Regions from separate parts of the Lelliottia sp. JS-SCA-14 genome, predicted to be linked through region 3. Evidence: predicted binding sites of a transcription regulator. Region 3 holds the regulator's gene; each other region holds the start of a gene.
The links. Region 3 encodes Fur, which represses iron uptake genes when iron is present. Its sites were predicted from a motif close to ATAATAATGAGAACNACTATCAA; they were not measured.
Positions count from the first base shown of each region.

Region 1: a site for Fur is predicted at 1,892-1,914, ahead of fes (enterochelin esterase). Genes of this name have one in related genera too.
Region 2: a site for Fur is predicted at 2,683-2,705, ahead of sodA (superoxide dismutase [Mn]). Genes of this name have one in related genera too.
Region 4: a site for Fur is predicted at 2,278-2,300, ahead of exbB (tol-pal system-associated acyl-CoA thioesterase). Genes of this name have one in related genera too.

Region 1 is NZ_CP141606.1:1,369,758-1,374,406, forward strand. Features, by position in the region: gene U9O48_RS06425 (TonB-dependent siderophore receptor) at 1-1,714, opposite strand, end outside; gene fes (enterochelin esterase) at 1,932-3,176, shown strand; gene U9O48_RS06435 (MbtH family protein) at 3,213-3,425, shown strand; gene entF (enterobactin non-ribosomal peptide synthetase EntF) at 3,422-4,649, shown strand, end outside.
Region 2 is NZ_CP141606.1:4,807,034-4,811,682, forward strand. Features, by position in the region: gene U9O48_RS22440 (Ig-like domain-containing protein) at 1-1,746, opposite strand, end outside; gene sodA (superoxide dismutase [Mn]) at 1,989-2,609, opposite strand; gene rhaT (L-rhamnose/proton symporter RhaT) at 2,901-3,935, shown strand; gene rhaR (HTH-type transcriptional activator RhaR) at 3,936-4,649, opposite strand, start outside.
Region 3 is NZ_CP141606.1:1,472,628-1,477,276, forward strand. Features, by position in the region: gene glnS (glutamine--tRNA ligase) at 1-368, shown strand, start outside; gene chiP (chitoporin ChiP) at 810-2,210, shown strand; gene chiQ (ChiQ/YbfN family lipoprotein) at 2,257-2,586, shown strand; gene fur (ferric iron uptake transcriptional regulator) at 2,692-3,138, opposite strand; gene fldA (flavodoxin FldA) at 3,432-3,962, opposite strand; gene ybfE (LexA regulated protein) at 4,120-4,407, opposite strand; gene ybfF (esterase) at 4,537-4,649, opposite strand, start outside.
Region 4 is NZ_CP141606.1:4,067,290-4,071,938, forward strand. Features, by position in the region: gene U9O48_RS18945 (SDR family oxidoreductase) at 63-959, shown strand; gene exbD (TonB system transport protein ExbD) at 1,053-1,478, opposite strand; gene exbB (tol-pal system-associated acyl-CoA thioesterase) at 1,485-2,216, opposite strand; gene metC (cystathionine beta-lyase) at 2,467-3,654, shown strand; gene yghB (DedA family general envelope maintenance protein YghB) at 3,797-4,456, shown strand; gene U9O48_RS18970 (AraC family transcriptional regulator) at 4,507-4,649, opposite strand, start outside.

The DNA of each region.
Region 1 (4,649 bases), 100 kb from region 3:
CGGAAGAGGTCTGGCCGATTGGCGCATAGCCCGCTTCGATTTTGTCGCGGTAGTCGTTACGGAACCATGTGGCACCCGCCATCCAGCCGTCGCGTTTCCACTCAAGGCCAATCTCTTTGTTGATGCTGGTTTCGGCTTTCAGGTCGTCGTTACCCATCATGTAACAGCCGACGCCGTCACCGCTGGCGTAACAACCCTGGCCTTTGCTGTAGAGCAGATAGTTCGGGTTGGTCTGGTACAGGCTCGGCGCTTTGTACGCCCGGGCGATACCCATTTTCAGCGTGAAGTCATCACCCAGACCCTGGGACAGGTTCAGGGACGGGCTCCAGTTGTTGCCGACGATAGTGTGATGATCGAAGCGCAGCGCCGGGGTCAGCATGGTGCTGTCGGTCAGCTCCATGTTGTTTTCAGCGAACAGGGAGAAGATCTCTGCCTGAGAGTACGGGCTACGATCGTCGCTCATGCCTGGGATCGCGCCGCCCTGTTGGGTCTGGGAATTCGAGGCGTAATCCTTCATCCGCTGCTGGTTCCACTCGGTGCCCAGCGTCAGGTTCTGATTGACGAGGAAGTCGAACGGCAGGCTGACTTCGCTGTGCAGCGTGACGTCGGACAGATCCGTATCGGTAAACTTGTCGCTGTTGAACAGCCCTTCCAGACCGCCCGCCAGCCCTTCGCCGAGACGCGAGTTGCGAGTGTGCTCGTACTGCGCCCAGTTGCTGGTGGTCACGCCGTTATCCCAGCCGCCGTTCCAGGTCACCGCCCAGTTCTGGCGGTAGATACGGTTGGTCTCTTTGCCGTAATTCTTCTTCACCAGCCCGTTGGAGCTGTCGTCGTTGTTGGTGTTCTGCGTATCGCCCGCGTAGAGGTTGTTCTGGCGGCTGTAGCCCGCTTCAAACTCCAGGGACTGCATCGGGGCAAAGTCCCAGCGCACGACGCCGTTGATGTCTTTGTTTTCCACCCCCTCACGACCCGCAGGCAGGGTGCTGGAATACATCCCGGTACGCTCAGACTGATGACCCTGGTTGATGTCCCATGCGTCGGCCTGGGTTTTGTCCAGATTACCGAACATGCGGAAGCTGAAATCGCCGCCCAGCGGGCCGCTCAGGCTGAAGTTGGTGCGCTTGGTGGAGCCTTCGTCTTTATGCTCCGGCGCGTTCAGATAGGTGTTCCACGAACCATGCCACTGGTTGTCGAATTTTTTGGTGATGATGTTCACCACGCCGCCCGCCGCGCCGTTACCGTAGCGTGCCGCCGCCGGGCCACGAATGACTTCGATGCGCTCGATCATCTCTGGCGGCACCCAGCCGGTGTCGCCGCGGGTATCACGCTCGCCGCGCCAGCCCAGACGGATGGAGTTGCGGCTGGTGACCGGTTTACCGTCGATCAGAATCAGGGTGTTTTCCGGGCCCATGCCGCGAATGTCGATCTGGCGGTTGTTGCCGCGCTGGCCGCTGGTGGAGTTCCCGGTCAGGTTCACGCCCGGCATGGTACGAATGATTTCGGCCACGTCGCGAGCGGGAGGATTTTTACGGATTTCATCGGCAGTGATGGTGGAAACGCCCGGCGCCTGCAGGTTCTGCTCGGCGGCGGTGATCACCATGGTGTCTTCGTGCGCGGCGCTGCTGGTGGTTTTGTCCTCTGCCATCGCTGGCATGGCTACGCCGTAAATCCCCAGATTGACCAGCAAGGCCAGGGAGTGAATCTTCTTATTCATTGTACGTCCTGCTTTTCGTTGCCGCGTCCCCTTGGCTCCATTCCCTAACGGGAGAGGAGGCGGCATGACTTATCACCGGCACGTTGCGTAAGCAGCCCTGTCCTCGAGCGCACACAATGCGTGGCATGGTTATTTTATGAGCGCGCTTCCCACAGCGCGGGCACTACGCTATTGCAAATGCAAATAGTTATCAATAATATTATCAATAATTTTTACCGTGTATCAAAAAAGACGCGAAAAACATGAGGTTAAACGGGTGACGGCGCTAACAACGGGAAGTGAAGCCTGGTGGCAGTCCAAAACAGGTCCGGAATGGGTCCGCGAAGGCGAACAATATCGTGTCACGTTCTGGTGGCGCGATCCGGCAGGGACAGAGCGCACATCGCAAGTACAGCGGGTGTGGATCTACATCACCGGCGTGACCGACCACCATCAAAATGCCCGACCACAATCCTTAACCCGCCTTCCCGGCACCGATGTCTGGCAGTGGCAGGGGGAGTTCAGCCCCGAGTGGCGCGGCAGCTACTGTTTTATCCCCTCCGATAATCCTCAGGATTTCGACGAGATCGTCTTCACCGCCGACGCGCCGGACCGCGTGGCCCTGCGCGAGGGCTGGCGCAAACTGCTGCCGAAAGCGATTGCCGATCCGCTAAACCGCCAGAGCTGGCGCGGCGGACGCGGCCATCCGGTCTCCGCCCTTGAGATGCCGAATGCGCCGGTGCAGCCGGGCTGGAATCATCCCGATACGCCACATCTACCGCCGCATTGCATTGAGTGGCACAGCCCGCGGCTGGGGAATTCGCGCCGGGTATGGGTCTTTACCACCGGTGAGGAAAACCCGGCCGAGCGCCCGCTGGCGATCCTGCTCGACGGGCAGTTCTGGGCAGAAAGCATGCCCGTCTGGCCCGCCCTGACGGCGCTCACCAACGAGGGGCAGCTGCCGCCTGCGGTCTACGTACTCATCGATGTGATCGACACCGCCCATCGCAGCCGCGAGTTGCCCTGCAATCCCGATTTCTGGCAGGCGGTGCAGGAAGAGTTACTCCCCCAGATCCACGCCGTAACGCCTTTTAGCTCTCAGCCCGATCGCACGGTCGTCGCCGGGCAAAGCTTCGGCGGTCTGGCGTCTCTGTACGCCGGTCTCAACTGGCCGCAGCGTTTCGGCTGCGTGCTCAGTCAGTCGGGCTCCTACTGGTGGCCGCACCGCGGCGCGCAGCAGGACGGGCTGCTCATCGAACAACTCAAAGCGGGTGAAAAATCCGCCCAACACCTTCGCATCGTTCTTGAAGCGGGCCAGCGCGAGCCGCTGATTTTCCGGGCCAATCAGGCCATTTACGCCCAACTACAACACACACAGCAGTCGATTTTCTGGCGTCAGGTTGACGGCGGACATGATGCGCTTTGCTGGCGTGGCGGGCTGACGCAGGGGCTTATTACCCTCTGGCAGCCACTCATTCACTAACGCCAGGCAGGCGATTTTTTTCGACAGGAGTTAGGTATGGAATTCAGTAATCCCTTCGACAATCCGCAAGGGCTATTCGCCCTTTTGCAAAACGAAAACGGTCAGTACAGCCTGTGGCCCGCCCAGTGCGCGCAGCCTGCGGGCTGGCGACAGGTCTGCGAGCCGCAGTCCCAGGAAGCCTGCCAGCAGTGGCTTAGCGAAAACTGGCAGACGCTCATCCCGTCTCATTTTGCGGGGGAGAACGCATGAGCGCACATCTTCCTCTGGTCGCCGCCCAGCCGGGAATCTGGATGGCAGAACAGCTCTCTACCCTGCCAAACGCCTGGAGCGTGGCGCACTACGTTGAACTGAAAGGCGAAATCAACGCGCCGCTGCTGGCGAAAGCCATCGTCGAAGGCATGATGCAGGCCGACACGCTGCGCACCCGCTTTAGCGAAGACAACGGCGAGGTGTGGCAGTGGATCGACGAATCCATGACGCTCGCCGAGCCGAAGCGCGTCGATCTGCGCGACAGCGCCGATCCGCACGCCGCCGCCGTGGCGCTGATGGAGGCCGATCTTGCGCAAAACCTGCGCGTCGACAGCGGTCAGCCGCTGGCATTACAGCTCCTGATTCAGGTCGAAGACAATCGCTGGTACTGGTATCAGCGCTATCACCATTTAGTGGTCGATGGCTTTAGTTTCCCGGCCATTACCCGCCAGATCGCCGCCATTTACGCCGCATGGGCGAAAGGCGAACCGACACCCGCGTCGCCGTTTACGCCGTTTGCGGAAGTGGTAGAAGAGTATCAGCGCTATCGCGACAGCGAGGCGTATCAGCGCGACGGCGCGTTCTGGGCGGAACAGCGCAAACAGCTCCCGCCGCCGGTGTCGCTGTCACCCGCGCCGCTGCCGGGCCGCGCCGCGACTACCGATATTTTACGTCTCAAGCTGGTGGCCGATCGCCGCGCGTTTAGTCAGCTGACCGCCGCCTGCGCGCAGGTGCAACGCACGGATCTGGCCCTCGCGCTGGTGGCCCTGTGGCTGGGCCGCTTAACCGGTCGACTGGACTTCGCGGCGGGCTTTATCTTCATGCGTCGCATGGGATCGGCGGCGCTCACCGCCACCGGCCCGGTGCTGAACGTCCTGCCGATGGCGGTCAACATCAGCCCGCAGGAGACCTTGCCGGAGCTGGCCCTGCGCCTGGCGAATCAGCTGAAAAAGATGCGACGTCACCAGCGTTACGACGCCGAGCAGATTGTGCGTGACAGCGGCCGCGCAGCCGGAGACGAAGCGCTGTTTGGCCCGGTGCTGAACGTGAAGGTCTTTGATTATCAGCTGGATATCGACGGCGTCGAGGCCATTACGCATACCCTGGCGACCGGCCCGGTGAACGACCTCGAACTGGCGCTGTTCCCGGACGAGCAGGGCGGGCTGAGCATTGAAATTCTGGCGAACAAACAGCGCTACGATGAAGCGACGCTCACCCGTCACG
Region 2 (4,649 bases), 1.6 Mb from region 3:
CGCGGGCTGGTTAGTGCGCGTGTTGGTCACCCGCGCCGTCAGGGTGATCGCATCCTGGCCGTTCGCCAGCGCGGCCGGTTTGGTCGCATCCAGCTGGACGAAGTGATACTGCGTATTGGCCGCCAGCAGCGTGATGGTCGCCTTGCTGAGCAGCGTGCTGTTATAGCGAGACTGAATGATGACCGTACCCGGCGTCGTGCCGCTGGTGTAGGTGCTGACGTAGACGCCAGGGCTTTGTTCGACGAATGGCGAGATATGTTCGACCGCAGACGGCGCTGCGCTCAGGCGTTTAACGCTCATCTTTTTCGCACTGACGGGATGGATGAGCTGGGCACTAAGCTGATCGGCTACGCCGCCGATCGGTTTTCCGGTTCCGGACATGACCGTCAATGTCACCGGCGTGGAGCTGACGCCGTCGGCAATGAGATTATCGCTGGAGACGGTGGTCTGCGTGGTCGCCGTCACCGGGTTATAGCCTTTCACTTCCACGCTAATCCAGGCTTTATCTGAGGCGTTACCTTTGCTGTCATAGGCCGTCGCGGACATAACATAAATATTCTTTTCCGCACCCTCTGGCTGATATTCCGGAAGAACAATCGACCATGCGCCGTTGTTTTCACTTATTTTTCCGCCATGGCTCATCAGCTCAGAATCCTGCCAGATAATATGACTTAAGGGATATTTCGTAGCTATTTTCACGGCGACAGGTAATGTCTGAGATTCAACCCCTTCAATATGCTGAGGAAGTGAAAGTGAGATTAATTCTTTTTTCCGATATTCCAGCACAATATTATTATTGCGGCTGACCAGATCTAAACGACTGCCGCGTAATGTCCGACGCGCCTGAACATTATCCGCATCCAGCTGATCGGCAAACGGCACACCCGCCATCCAGTTAATATTCATTTCGACCTGGCTTTCGTGCTGATCGCCCTTCCCGGCTTTATGATTCACGCCCAACGTTACCAGCGGAACCGGGGTGTAATTCAATCCTGCGGTCACAGCATAGGGATTGCGCTGGCGCTGGTCTTTATCGCTGCCCATCAACGCCACGTCTTTGCCGTAATACTGCTCCCACATCAGCTGCATGCCCAGCTGCGGGTAAGCGGGCAGATACCCTTCCGCCCGCAGGTCATAACCGTTCGCCACGCGTTCTTCGTAGTCCTTGTGCGCGGTGGAGTCTTTCCAGCCGGAGAGGCGCGCATAACCGTTGGCGCTGAGTTTGAGATAGTCCCAGCCCAGTTCGCCGCCCACGCCGAGACGCTGGTGCGTGTTGTCGGAAATCTGTTGATCGTAGAAGGTGTTCACCCCCCACATCCAGCTGTCGGAGAAATGGCGATAGCCGACGCCCAGATTGATCACATTGCGGTCGTCTGCGCGACGAATGCCCGACTGGGTGAAAATCAGGTGCTGATCTTTATCATAGAGTGGTAGCAGAAAATCGAAGTCAGCGCTGGCAAGCGAAAACTGCCTGTCGACGCCCACGTTGACGCGCGCCGTCCCATACTGCTGGAGCCATTGCTGAACTTCAGAGGTGGCTTTTCCGCTGGTGCTGTTGACCAGGCTATTAATGACGGCATCCATGCGGTCATTCTGACTTAATAGCGTTCCCGCGGATGAAACATCCGCCGCCAGCGTTTTTTCATCCGCCTGAGCCGGAAAAGAAAATAAGAAAGAATGAAAGACTAATAAATAACAATAGAGAATAATATTCAGAGAGGCTGTTATTTTTCCAGTACCGCGCATAAATACACCTGAAACATCCGGAAATAAGAATTTTCGCAATAATGTCTCAAAAGCGCACGCATTACCAATACAGAACCTGAGGTCTATCCGAAGAATAAATAATACGCCCGTAAATAAAGATAATTTAAAAATAGGCGTTGGGAAAAGTTGAGCGTTGGGGAGAGTAGTTTCAGCGTTGCTCAAAAACGCGCAGACAAAAAAAAGCCTGACCCACAGGCCAGGCTTTCGAACTCAGTGACGACTTACTTTTTAGCAGCGAAACGTGCTGCTGCTTCGTCCCAGTTCACCACGTCCCAGAAGGCTTTGATGTAGTCCGGGCGACGGTTCTGGAATTTCAGGTAGTAAGCGTGTTCCCACACGTCCAGGCCCACGATTGGGAAGCCGGATGCGCCAGAGATCGCTTCACCCATCAGCGGGGAGTCCTGGTTCGCAGTGGAAACCACAGCCAGTTTGTCACCTTTCAGTACCAGCCATGCCCAGCCAGAACCGAAACGGGTCGCGGCCGCTTTTTCAAACTCAGCTTTGAAGTTGTCCACGGAACCGAAGTCGCGCTCGATAGCGGCTTTCAGATCGCCCTGCAGGGTAGTGCCGGTTTTCAGGCCTTTCCAGAACAGGCTGTGGTTAGCGTGACCGCCAGCGTTGTTACGCAGAACGGTTTTCTTGTCAGCTGGCAGTTGATCCAGTTTGGTGATCAGCTCTTCAGCAGACAGGCTGGCGAATTCTGGCAGGCTTTCCAGCGCTGCGTTCGCGTTGTTCACGTAAGTCTGGTGGTGTTTAGTGTGATGGATTTCCATCGTCTGCTTGTCGAAATGCGGTTCCAGTGCGTCATAGGCATACGGCAGGGATGGCAGTGTATAACTCATAATCCTCTCCATTATTGTCGGGCGGCACAGCTGTTAATGCCGCGTAAGCAGTTGGTTCATTATAGTTAATTAAATGATATTGAAAATGATTATCAATGCCGTAGTTTTTATAAGGTTATTCGTTTTTGTACCAATGCCGAATTTGTGAGTCTGCTCACGCGGTTAACGCGCTGATTGCCATAGACAAGAAAAGTGCGGCAACCTTCTGAAGGTTCGCTCGCCGCTTAATTTTTACACTCATCGGGTCGGAGGGAAGCCACCGGCCTATAAAAACGATGAGGACGTAAAAAAATGAATCATGCGATTACGATGGGTATTTTCTGGCATTTGATAGGCGCAGCCAGTGCAGCCTGTTTCTATGCCCCGTTTAAAAAGGTGAAACACTGGTCATGGGAAACCATGTGGTCCGTGGGCGGTACGGTCTCCTGGCTGATCCTGCCGTGGACCATCAGCGCCATTCTGTTGCCCGATTTCTGGGGGTATTTCTCCTCCTTTAGCGCCTCCACGCTGCTGCCGGTCTTTCTGTTCGGCGCGATGTGGGGCATCGGCAACATCAACTACGGCCTGACCATGCGCTATCTCGGCATGTCGATGGGCATCGGGATTGCGATTGGCATCACCCTGATTGTCGGCACGCTGATGACGCCAATCCTGAACGGTAATTTCGACGTACTGATCAACACCAAAGGCGGCCAGATGACGCTGCTGGGCGTGCTGGTGGCGGTGGTCGGCGTGGGGATTGTCACCCGCGCGGGGCAGTTGAAAGAGCGCAAAATGGGTATTCGTGCGGAAGAGTTCAACCTGAAGAAAGGGCTGATTCTGGCGGTGATGTGCGGCATTTTCTCCGCCGGGATGTCGTTTGCCATGAACGCCGCCAAACCGATGCATGAAGCGGCGGCCGCGCTGGGCGTGGATCCGCTCTACGTTGCCTTGCCAAGCTACGTGGTGATCATGGGCGGCGGTGCGCTGGTTAACCTCGGCTTCTGCTTCATTCGTCTGGCAAAAGTGAAGAACCTGTCGGTAAAAGCCGACTTCTCGCTGGCAAAACACCTCATCATCAGCAACGTGCTGCTGTCGGCACTCGGCGGCCTGATGTGGTATCTGCAGTTCTTCTTCTATGCCTGGGGCCACGCCAGCATTCCGCCGCAGTATGACTACATGAGCTGGATGTTGCACATGAGCTTCTACGTGCTGTGCGGCGGGATTGTCGGGCTGGTGCTGAAAGAGTGGAACAACGCCGGACGGCGTCCGGTGAGCGTGCTGAGCCTGGGTTGCGTGGTGATTATTATTGCCGCCAACATTGTCGGTCTTGGCATGGCGAATTAATCACGCCGCTTTTCGACTGTGATGACGCCACTGAACCGGCGTCATCCCCACCTCGCGATTGAACACCACCGAAAAGTAGTTACTGTCCTCAAAGCCGCAGCGCGTCGAGACCTCACTCACCATCAGCTCCGTATGTTGCAGCAGATACTGCGCGTGGCAGATACGCAGCTGGCGCAGGTAGTGGTTCACCGTCATCCCCGTCTGGGTGCGGAACTGCTGGCGCAACGCGCGCTCGCTGCACTGCTCCTGCTCACAAAATTTCTCCAGCACAAAGCTACGGTTCAGACTTCCCGCGAGCGTGGTGATGAGCTTATCCAGCAGCGCTTCCTGCTCGGTGGCTGAAGGGTTGTCCGTGGCGTAGCGGTAGCGTTTGAGGGTCATCACCAGCTGGGCGAAGAGCAGCTCGGCCATCTCGTTCGCGCCCGGCTCGGCCTTCAGGCTCTCCTGTTCTAACTGGGTGATGACGTGGCGCACCTGGGTCATGCCGTTACTACTCAGGCGCCATTGCGGGGCGGTGTGCGCCTCATTAAATCCGGGGATATGCCCTGCCCAGTCGACATTGAGTTTGAGCCGGTCCGGGCAGTAAATCACGTTCTGTAAAACCAGGTCGTTGACCGAGGCGTAGGAGTGCTTGTCTTCCGCGCGGATATAAAACAGATCGCCGCGGGTGATGCGATACGGGCGGTCGTTGAGGACGTGCAGGCCGTTGCCGCG
Region 3 (4,649 bases):
CTATCTTCTGTACTTACGACGCAGAGACCCTGAGCAAGGATCCTGCTGACGGACGCAAAGTGAAAGGCGTGATCCACTGGGTGAGCGCAGCACACGCGCTGCCGGTTGAAATTCGTCTGTACGATCGTCTGTTCAGCATTCCGAACCCGGGCGCGGCAGAAGATTTCCTGGCGACCATCAACCAGGAATCATTGGTCATCAAACAGGGTTATGCAGAACCTTCCCTGAAAACGGCCGAAGCAGGTAAAGCGTATCAGTTCGAGCGTGAAGGTTACTTCTGTCTCGACAGCCGTTATGCAACCGCTACCAAACTGGTATTTAACCGTACCGTCGGTCTGCGTGACACCTGGGCCAAAATCGGCGAGTAAGCCTGGTCAATGAGAGACAAACGCCGCACAACGCGGCGTTTTTTTTGCTTATCGATCATGCTTTTACTTTTCGTGCCATTTTTTAACCGCAAAATAACACGTCAATGAGCTGCTACTTATTTTTTATAATAAAGTTTCGTGTAATACGGAATAAGCCAAATTAAAGTATGTAAGCGCTATCAAATTTCATTACTCACTGAATTTAACCATATTTTTCCGCTTAAGCCTTGTCGCAGGTGATGTGTTACAAATCACTACCAATTATGTGCACTTCGTCATAATCCTGCATTTTGCCCACTGAAAAGCATTGATAATTCGCGTCGCGAAAAATAGTCTAAAGGCGGTAGTTAATTCGAGGGTATTACAGACTACCCCTGACCATTTGGTCTTTTAGATTTTTCGCCGTTTAAGGCGCTTTTATTCGTCAAAGAGGAACAATCTATGCGTACGTTCAGTGGCAAACGTAGTGCGCTGGCGCTGGCTATCGCCGGTGTGACAGCAATGTCGGGCTTTATTGCAGCTCCGCAGGCTCAGGCAGCAGGCTTTATCGATGATTCGACACTCACGGGCGGTATCTATTACTGGCAGCGTGAACGTGACCGTAAAGATGTCACCGACGGCGACAAATACAAAGTTAACCTTTCTCACTCCACCTGGAACGCCAACCTGGATTTCCAGTCCGGTTATGCGGCTGATATGTTCGGTCTGGATATTGCTGCTTTCACGGCCATCGAAATGGCGGAAAACGGCGATAGCGCACACCCGAACGAAATCGCGTTCTCCTCAAGCAACAAAGCGTACAAAGAAGACTGGTCTGGCGATAAGAGCGGTATCAGCCTGTATAAAGCGGCGGCAAAATTCAAATACGGTCCAGTATGGGCGCGCGGTGGTTACATTCAGCCAACCGGTCAGACCCTGTTAGCCCCACACTGGAGCTTCATGCCAGGTACTTACCAGGGCGCGGAAGCCGGGGCGAACTTTGACTACGGCGATGCGGGTGCGTTGAGCTTCTCCTACATGTGGACCAACGAGTACAAAGCGCCGTGGCACATCGAGATGGACAAGTTCTACCAGAACGATAAAAAGACCCGCGTGGAGTATCTACACTCTCTCGGCGCGAAATATGACTTCAAAAACGACCTCGTGCTGGAAGCGGCGTTCGGCCAGGCGGAAGGTTACGTCGATCAGTATTTCGCCAAAGCCAGCTACAAATTCGATATCGTTGGCGGCCCGCTGACCACCAGCTATCAGTTCTACGGTACGCGTGACAAAGTCAGCGATGGCAGTGTGAACGATCTGTATGACGGTACCGCATGGCTACAGGCGCTGACCTTTGGCTACAAAATCGGTCAGGTGGATTTACGACTCGAAGGAACTTATGTCAAAGCCGAAGGGCAGCAGGGCTACTTCCTGCAGCGTATGACGCCAACCTACGCCTCTTCCAACGGTCGTCTGGATATCTGGTGGGATAACCGTTCAGACTTCAACGCCGACGGCGAAAAAGCGCTCTTCTTCGGCGCGATGTATGACCTGAAAAACTGGAATCTGCCGGGCTGGGCAGTGGGCGCATCTTACGCCTACGCATGGGACGCGAAGCCGGGCGACATGGCTACGCCAGACGCTTACTACGATCCAAACTATCGCCTGAAAGAGTCCGCTTACAGCCTGGATGCGATGTATACCCTGCAGGACGGTCGCGCGAAAGGCACCATGTTCAAACTGCACTTCACGCAGTATGACAACCACTCTGATATCCCAAGCTACGCAGGCGGTTACGGCAACATCTTCCAGGATGAACGTGACGTGAAATTCATGGTTATCGCACCATTCACCATCTTCTGATGAACTGCCTGGCGGGGTCACACCCGCCGGAATGGAGACCAACATGTTGAAGAAAATTGTAGTGGTGGCGGTACTGGCATCGGGTCTGGTTGCCTGTGCGCAGCCTCAGGCACCGAAAGAAGATTCTCGTCTCAAAGAGGCTTACAGCACCTGTATCAACACCGCGGAAGGCTCGCCGGAGAAAATCCAGGCCTGCCAGAGCGTGCTGACGGTACTGAAGAAAGAAAAGGCACATGAGCAGTTTGCGACGCAAGAGAATGTTCGCGTGATGGACTATCAGGCCTGTATCCAGGCGCGTAAAACGGGTAATGGTGAAGCAGTGAAAGCCGATTGCGGCCAGCTCTGGCAGGAAATTCGCAAGAACAACGCGCAGTAATCTGCGTTCATCAACGCCCGGCAGCGAGAGCTCGCCGGGCGTTTTGCATTTATTGCAGGCAAAAAAAAAGCCAACCGTCAGGTTGGCTCAGAGTATGAAGCAGAATTATTTGGTATCGTGAGCGTGCTCGTTTTCGCGGCAATCGCCTTCAGCACAGTGACCATACAGATACAGGCTATGGTTGGTCAGACGGATGCCATGTCGGGTGGCAATCTCACGCTGACGTGCTTCGATAGAGTCATCGCTAAACTCAATCACCTTGCCGCAGTCGAGGCAAATCAGGTGATCGTGGTGATGCTGCTGCGTCAGTTCAAAAACGGATTTACCGCCTTCAAAATTATGACGGGTGACAATGCCGGCGTCATCGAACTGGTTCAGAACGCGGTATACGGTCGCCAGCCCAATCTCTTCGCCCATGTCGATCAGACGCTTGTATAAGTCTTCCGCACTGACGTGATGGTTGTCCGGCCCTTGCAGAACTTCCAGGATTTTTAAACGAGGAAGCGTCACTTTCAGGCCAGCCTTCTTTAATGCGGTATTGTTGTCAGTCATGCGGAATCTGTCCTGTTGCTAAACGATTCACTTCCTTAAGAAGTGACAGAAAATGCAGTTGGGATAATGCGTCTCATTATAGAACTGCCATGTCTAAATGAAAACCGCAAGTCTCAAGCAAAGTATGCTTATAAAAACGTGGTATCACCAACAAACTTGTTCGATGGCATCCACTTTAACCCTGGGACATTGTACAGGTATGAACGCAAAAGTTAAAAATTTGTAGCAATTATTTTGATTGGAATTATCTATCAATGAGGCATAGCGTAAAACGCTACACCTCACAGATTTGATCAGGCGTTCAGAATGTCGTCGAGGTGCAGTTCTTCGCGGATCTGTTTCACCCACTTGTCGACGCGCTCTGCGGTCAGCTCTGGCTGACGGTCTTCGTCGATAGCGAGGCCAACAAAGTGGTCGTCATCCGCCAGGCCTTTAGAAGCTTCGAAATGATAGCCCGCCGTTGGCCAGTGGCCGACGATCGCGGCGCCGCGTGGCTCAATGATGTCGCGGATGGTGCCCAGCGCATCACAGAAGTACTCTGCGTAATCTTCCTGGTCGCCGCAGCCGAAGAGGGCCACGAGCTTGCCGTTGAAATCGACTTCTTCCAGCGTCGGGAAGAAATCATCCCAGTCACACTGCGCTTCGCCGTAGTACCAGGTTGGGATGCCGAGCAGCAGAATATCGTAGCCTTCGAGATCTTCTTTGCTGCTCTTAGCAATGTCATGCACGTCGGCAACGTCTTTACCAAGCTGTTTTTGAATGTTTTTTGCGATGTTTTCGGTATTACCGGTATCGCTGCCGAAAAAAATGCCGATGATTGCCATGAGTAAAATAACCTCTTGAAACTTAATGGTATGGTGGCGCAATTTGTCCACGGATAAGGGCAATCATAGCAGAACAGGGAAGTCTGCGGAAACAGCTATCACGCGGGACTGCACTCTGTGCTACATGAAAGGGACAAATGAGTGGATTTTCAGACGATCACCTGGTGCTGCGCCACGCCTGAAGTTGCGCCATCAGCATCTCTTCAATCAGCTCGCTGCGGCTGATTTCGCGGGCGTCGGCCAGTTCACTTAAGGCGTCAGCCGCTTCCGCGTTGAGTTTTAGCTCGACGCGTTTAAGCCCACGACTCTTGTCGCGTTTTAGCTGATTGCGCTTATTGATGCGCAACTGTTCATCACGCGAAAGCGGATTGGTTTTTGGTCGTCCCGGTCGACGTTCAGTCGCGAACAGATCTAATGTCGTGCGGTCCGTTTGTTCTTTGGCCATGATTCAGAGACTTCGGGGGAAAACAAGCAGCCCTGCTATTGCCGGGGCGATGAGCGCGACATCATACATGACGTCAACCTGCACGCCAACGACTGGTGACCCGCAGGCAACCGGTCGCTGGCTTTTTAATCAAATCACATTATCAGAGAGATAACGACGAATCGCCCGCAGCACGGCTTCCGGTTTTTCGGCGTGAACCCAGTGTCCGGCTCCGGCTACCACATGTGCACGCGCCTGGGGGA
Region 4 (4,649 bases), 2.3 Mb from region 3:
GTCATCTCCTCCGCTCGCTCTTCTACACTTAATGGCCTAACTCACCCAGCAGGAGAGGCCTTATGTCAAAACATCCGACACAGCTCAAGGACCCAACCACCCAGTACCACACCGGCGAATACCCTAAGCAAAAGCAGCCAGCACCAGGCGTTCAGGCGAAAATGACGCCCGTGCCCGATTGCGGCGAGAAGAGCTACAAGGGCAGCGGCAGGCTCCAGGATCGTAAGGCACTGGTGACAGGCGGGGATTCCGGTATCGGGCGTGCCGCCGCCATTGCTTACGCGCGTGAAGGCGCTGACGTGGCGATTAACTATCTGCCTGCGGAAGAAGAGGACGCGCAGGAGGTCAAACAGCTGATCGAAGAGGCGGGCCGCAAAGCGGTGCTGATCCCAGGCGATTTGAGCGATGAATCCTTTGCCCGTTCGCTGGTGCATAAAGCGCGTGAAGCCCTGGGCGGGCTGGATACGCTGGCGCTGGTCGCGGGGAAACAGGTCGCCGTCGAGAAGATTGCCGACCTGACCACTGAACAGTTCAAGCAAACCTACGCGGTGAACGTTCTGGCGCTTTTCTGGATCACTCAGGAGGCGATTCCGATTCTGCCGGCCGGTTCCAGTATCGTGACCACCTCGTCGATTCAGGCCTATCAGCCGAGCGCGCATCTGCTCGATTACGCGTCCACTAAGGCGGCGATCCTGAACTACAGCCGAGGGCTGGCTAAACAGGTGGCAGAGAAAGGGATTCGGGTGAACGTGGTCGCACCGGGTCCTATCTGGACGGCGCTACAGATTTCTGGCGGACAGACGCAGGAGAAAATCCCGCAGTTTGGTCAGAAGACGCCGATGAAGCGCGCAGGGCAGCCTGCGGAGCTGGCCGGAGTGTATGTCTATCTGGCGAGTCAGGAGTCGAGTTACGTGACGGCAGAAGTGCACGGCGTTTGCGGCGGGGAGCATTTGGGATAGTGCTTTCAATCTGCCCGGTGGCGCTTCGCTTACCGGGCCTACTTTCCAGCCCGTAGGCCGGGTAAGGCGAAGCCGCCACCCGGCACAACGAACTTATTTTTGGACAGTTTTCTCTTCGCCGACCAGCCCGATTTTGAGATAGCCCGCCTGGTGCAGCGTATCCATCACTTTCATCATGGTTTCGTAGTCGACGGTTTTATCCGCGCGGAAGAAGACGGTGGTCTCTTTCTTGCCCTGTGTCAGCGCGTCGAGCGCCGGAACCACGGATTCATCGGTGACCGGGTCGTTGCCCAGGAACATCGACTTATCGGCTTTCACCGACAGGTAAATCGGTTTTTCCGGACGCGGCTGCGGCTGACTGGAAGAGGCCGGCAGATTGACCTTCACGTCCACCGTCGCCAGAGGCGCGGCCACCATGAAGATAATCAGCAGAACCAGCATCACGTCGATAAACGGCGTCACGTTGATTTCATGCATTTCGCCGTTATCGTCCAGATTTTCGTTAAGACGCATTGCCATGGCTTATCAACCTACACGCAGTTTCGAAGCAGAGTGGACCGGCTTAACGGAGCTGGCGCTGAGGTCGAGATCGCGGCTTTGCAGCAGCAGAACCTGGGCGGCAACATCACCGAGCGTGGCTTTGAAGCTGCCAATCATACGCGCGAAGATGTTATAGATAACCACCGCCGGGATAGCGGCAATCAGGCCGATAGCCGTTGCCAGCAGGGCTTCTGCGATACCCGGGGCGACAACCGCGAGGTTAGTGGTTTGCGTCTGCGCAATCCCGATGAAGCTGTTCATGATGCCCCACACGGTACCAAACAGACCGACGAACGGGGAGATCGCACCGATAGTCGCCAGGTAACCATTCCCGCGGCCCATGTGACGACCGACGGCGGCAACGCGACGCTCCAGGCGGAAGCCCGTACGCTCTTTAATGCCTTCGTTATCTTCACTGCCTGCGGAGAGTTCCAGCTCGTTCTGAGCTTCGTTGACTAATTGGGTGGTCAGGCTTTTCGCGTGGAACGCTGACGTGATGTCAGACGCCTGATTCAGAGAGCGGGCTTCCGCCAGCTGCTGCTGTTCGCGCTTGAGGCGGCGCTTTTGCGAAATCAGCTCGACGCTCTTGCTGAAGAAAATTGCCCAGGTGATCACGGACGCCAGAATCAGGCCGATCATCACAATCTTAACCACGATGTCAGCATGTTGGTACATGCCCCAAACGGAGAGGTCCGTCTGCATCAAATTATTACCCACTCTGTATCTCCAGGACGCAAATCACAAATTCTGAGCATAATAATATCAAAACCACGTCGAATTGATAGTAGTTCTCATTAGTATTTGCATAGTGCCGTAAATTTCGCTCATTTTCCTTGCGCTTACGCAGTAAAAATTTCTTATGCGTATTTTTCATAAAATATTGTGCTTATTCGCAAAGCTTGCGGGTGCAGATTTTCGCAATCGTGGTAGTCTGGACGTCCAGACGGATAAAACAGGTTTAGCGAACATGACAGAGAAGCATCTTGATACCACGCTCGTTCAGGCCGGACGCAGTAAAAAGTACACTCAGGGCTCGGTCAATAGCGTGATTCAGCGCGCCTCCTCGCTGGTCTTCGATACGGTTGAGGCCAAGAAACACGCCACCCGCAACCGGGCGAAAGGCGAACTTTTTTACGGACGTCGCGGTACGCTGACCCATTTCTCATTGCAGGAAGCGATGTGCGAGCTGGAAGGCGGCGTCGGCTGCGCCCTGTTCCCGTGCGGCGCGGCGGCGGTGGCGAACACCATTCTGGCGTTTGTTGAGCAGGGCGATCATATCCTGATGACCAACACCGCCTACGAACCGAGCCAGGATTTCTGCACCAAAATCCTCACCCGTCTGGGCGTCACCACCGGCTGGTTCGATCCGTTGATCGGCGAAGGCATTGCCGAACTTATTCAACCTAATACGCGCATCGTGTTTCTGGAATCTCCCGGCTCGATCACCATGGAAGTGCACGACGTCCCGGCGATTGTCCGCGCGGTGCGCCGCGTGGCGCCTGAGGCGATCATCATCATCGATAACACCTGGGCGGCGGGCGTGCTGTTTAAAGCCCTCGAGTTTGACATCGACATCTCGATTCAGGCGGCAACCAAATATCTCATCGGCCACTCAGACGGGATGATCGGTACGGCGGTGTCGAACGCCCGCTGCTGGGATCAGCTGCGCGAGAATGCTTACCTGATGGGGCAGATGGTCGACGCCGATACGGCATACATGACCAGCCGCGGCATTCGTACCCTGGGCGTGCGTCTACGTCAGCATCACGAAAGCAGCCTGAAAATTGCCGAATGGCTGGCGCAACATCCGCAGGTGGAACGCGTCAATCACCCGGCGCTGCCGGGCAGCAAAGGCCACGAGTTCTGGAAACGGGACTTTACGGGCAGCAGCGGGCTGTTCTCATTTGTGCTTAAAAAGCGCCTGAACAACGACGAGCTGGCGGCCTACCTGGATAACTTCTCGCTCTTCAGCATGGCCTACTCCTGGGGCGGCTTCGAATCACTGATTCTGCCGAATCAGCCCGAGCAACTGGCCGAGCTGCGTCCCGGCGGGGAAATCGACTTTACCGGCACCCTGATCCGCCTGCATATCGGTTTAGAAAATGTTGATGATCTGCTCGCGGATTTGTCGGCAGGTTTTGCACGTATCGTGTAGAGTGCAGGCTGTAAACGTACTCCCGGACGGTTTTACAGACACTGACAGCAGAAAAGTCTGCGTTTGTTGCGTCCGCGATCAACCCAAGCCGGGTAAATCAGGAGTACAATAGCCGCATATCCGTTGTTCCACAGGAAAGTCCATGGCTGTCATTCAAGATATTATCGCTGCGCTCTGGCAACACGATTTTGCCGCGCTGGCGGACCCGCACGTTGTGGGTGTTGTTTATTTCGTTATGTTTGCCACGCTATTTCTGGAAAACGGTCTGCTGCCTGCCTCGTTTCTCCCTGGCGACAGCCTGCTGTTATTAGCGGGTGCGTTAATCGGTAAAGGCGTTATGGACTTCGCCCCGACGGTCGTGATTTTAACCTCCGCCGCCAGCCTCGGCTGCTGGCTGAGCTATTTGCAGGGCCGCTGGCTCGGGAATACCCGCGTGGTGAAAGGCTGGCTGGCACAGCTGCCGGTCAAATACCATGAAAGAGCCACCTGCATGTTCGACCGCCACGGTCTGCTGGCACTGCTGGCCGGGCGTTTTCTGGCATTTATTCGCACCCTGCTGCCGACCATGGCCGGGATTTCTGGCCTGTCGAACCGTCGCTTCCAGTTCTTTAACTGGCTGAGCGCTGTGCTGTGGGTCGGCGTGGTGACCTCCCTGGGTTATGCCATCAGCATGATCCCGTTTGTGAAACGCCACGAAGATCAGGTGATGACCTTCCTGATGATCCTGCCGATGTTCCTGCTGGTCGCGGGTCTGGTCGGGACGCTGGTCGTCGTGATTAAGAAGAAATACTGCAGCGACTGATTTTGCTGCTTCGCCGGGCGGCGCTGCGCTTGCCCGGCCTATAATCCCCTTTAAACGCCCTGCATCATCCTGATACGTGCGGCATCTTCCCCCGGCGTCACGCCAAAATAGCGTTTAAACTCACGGCTGAACTGCGACGCGCTTTCATAGCCGACGCGCATCGCCGCGGCGCTGGCTTTCATACCGTCGTGGA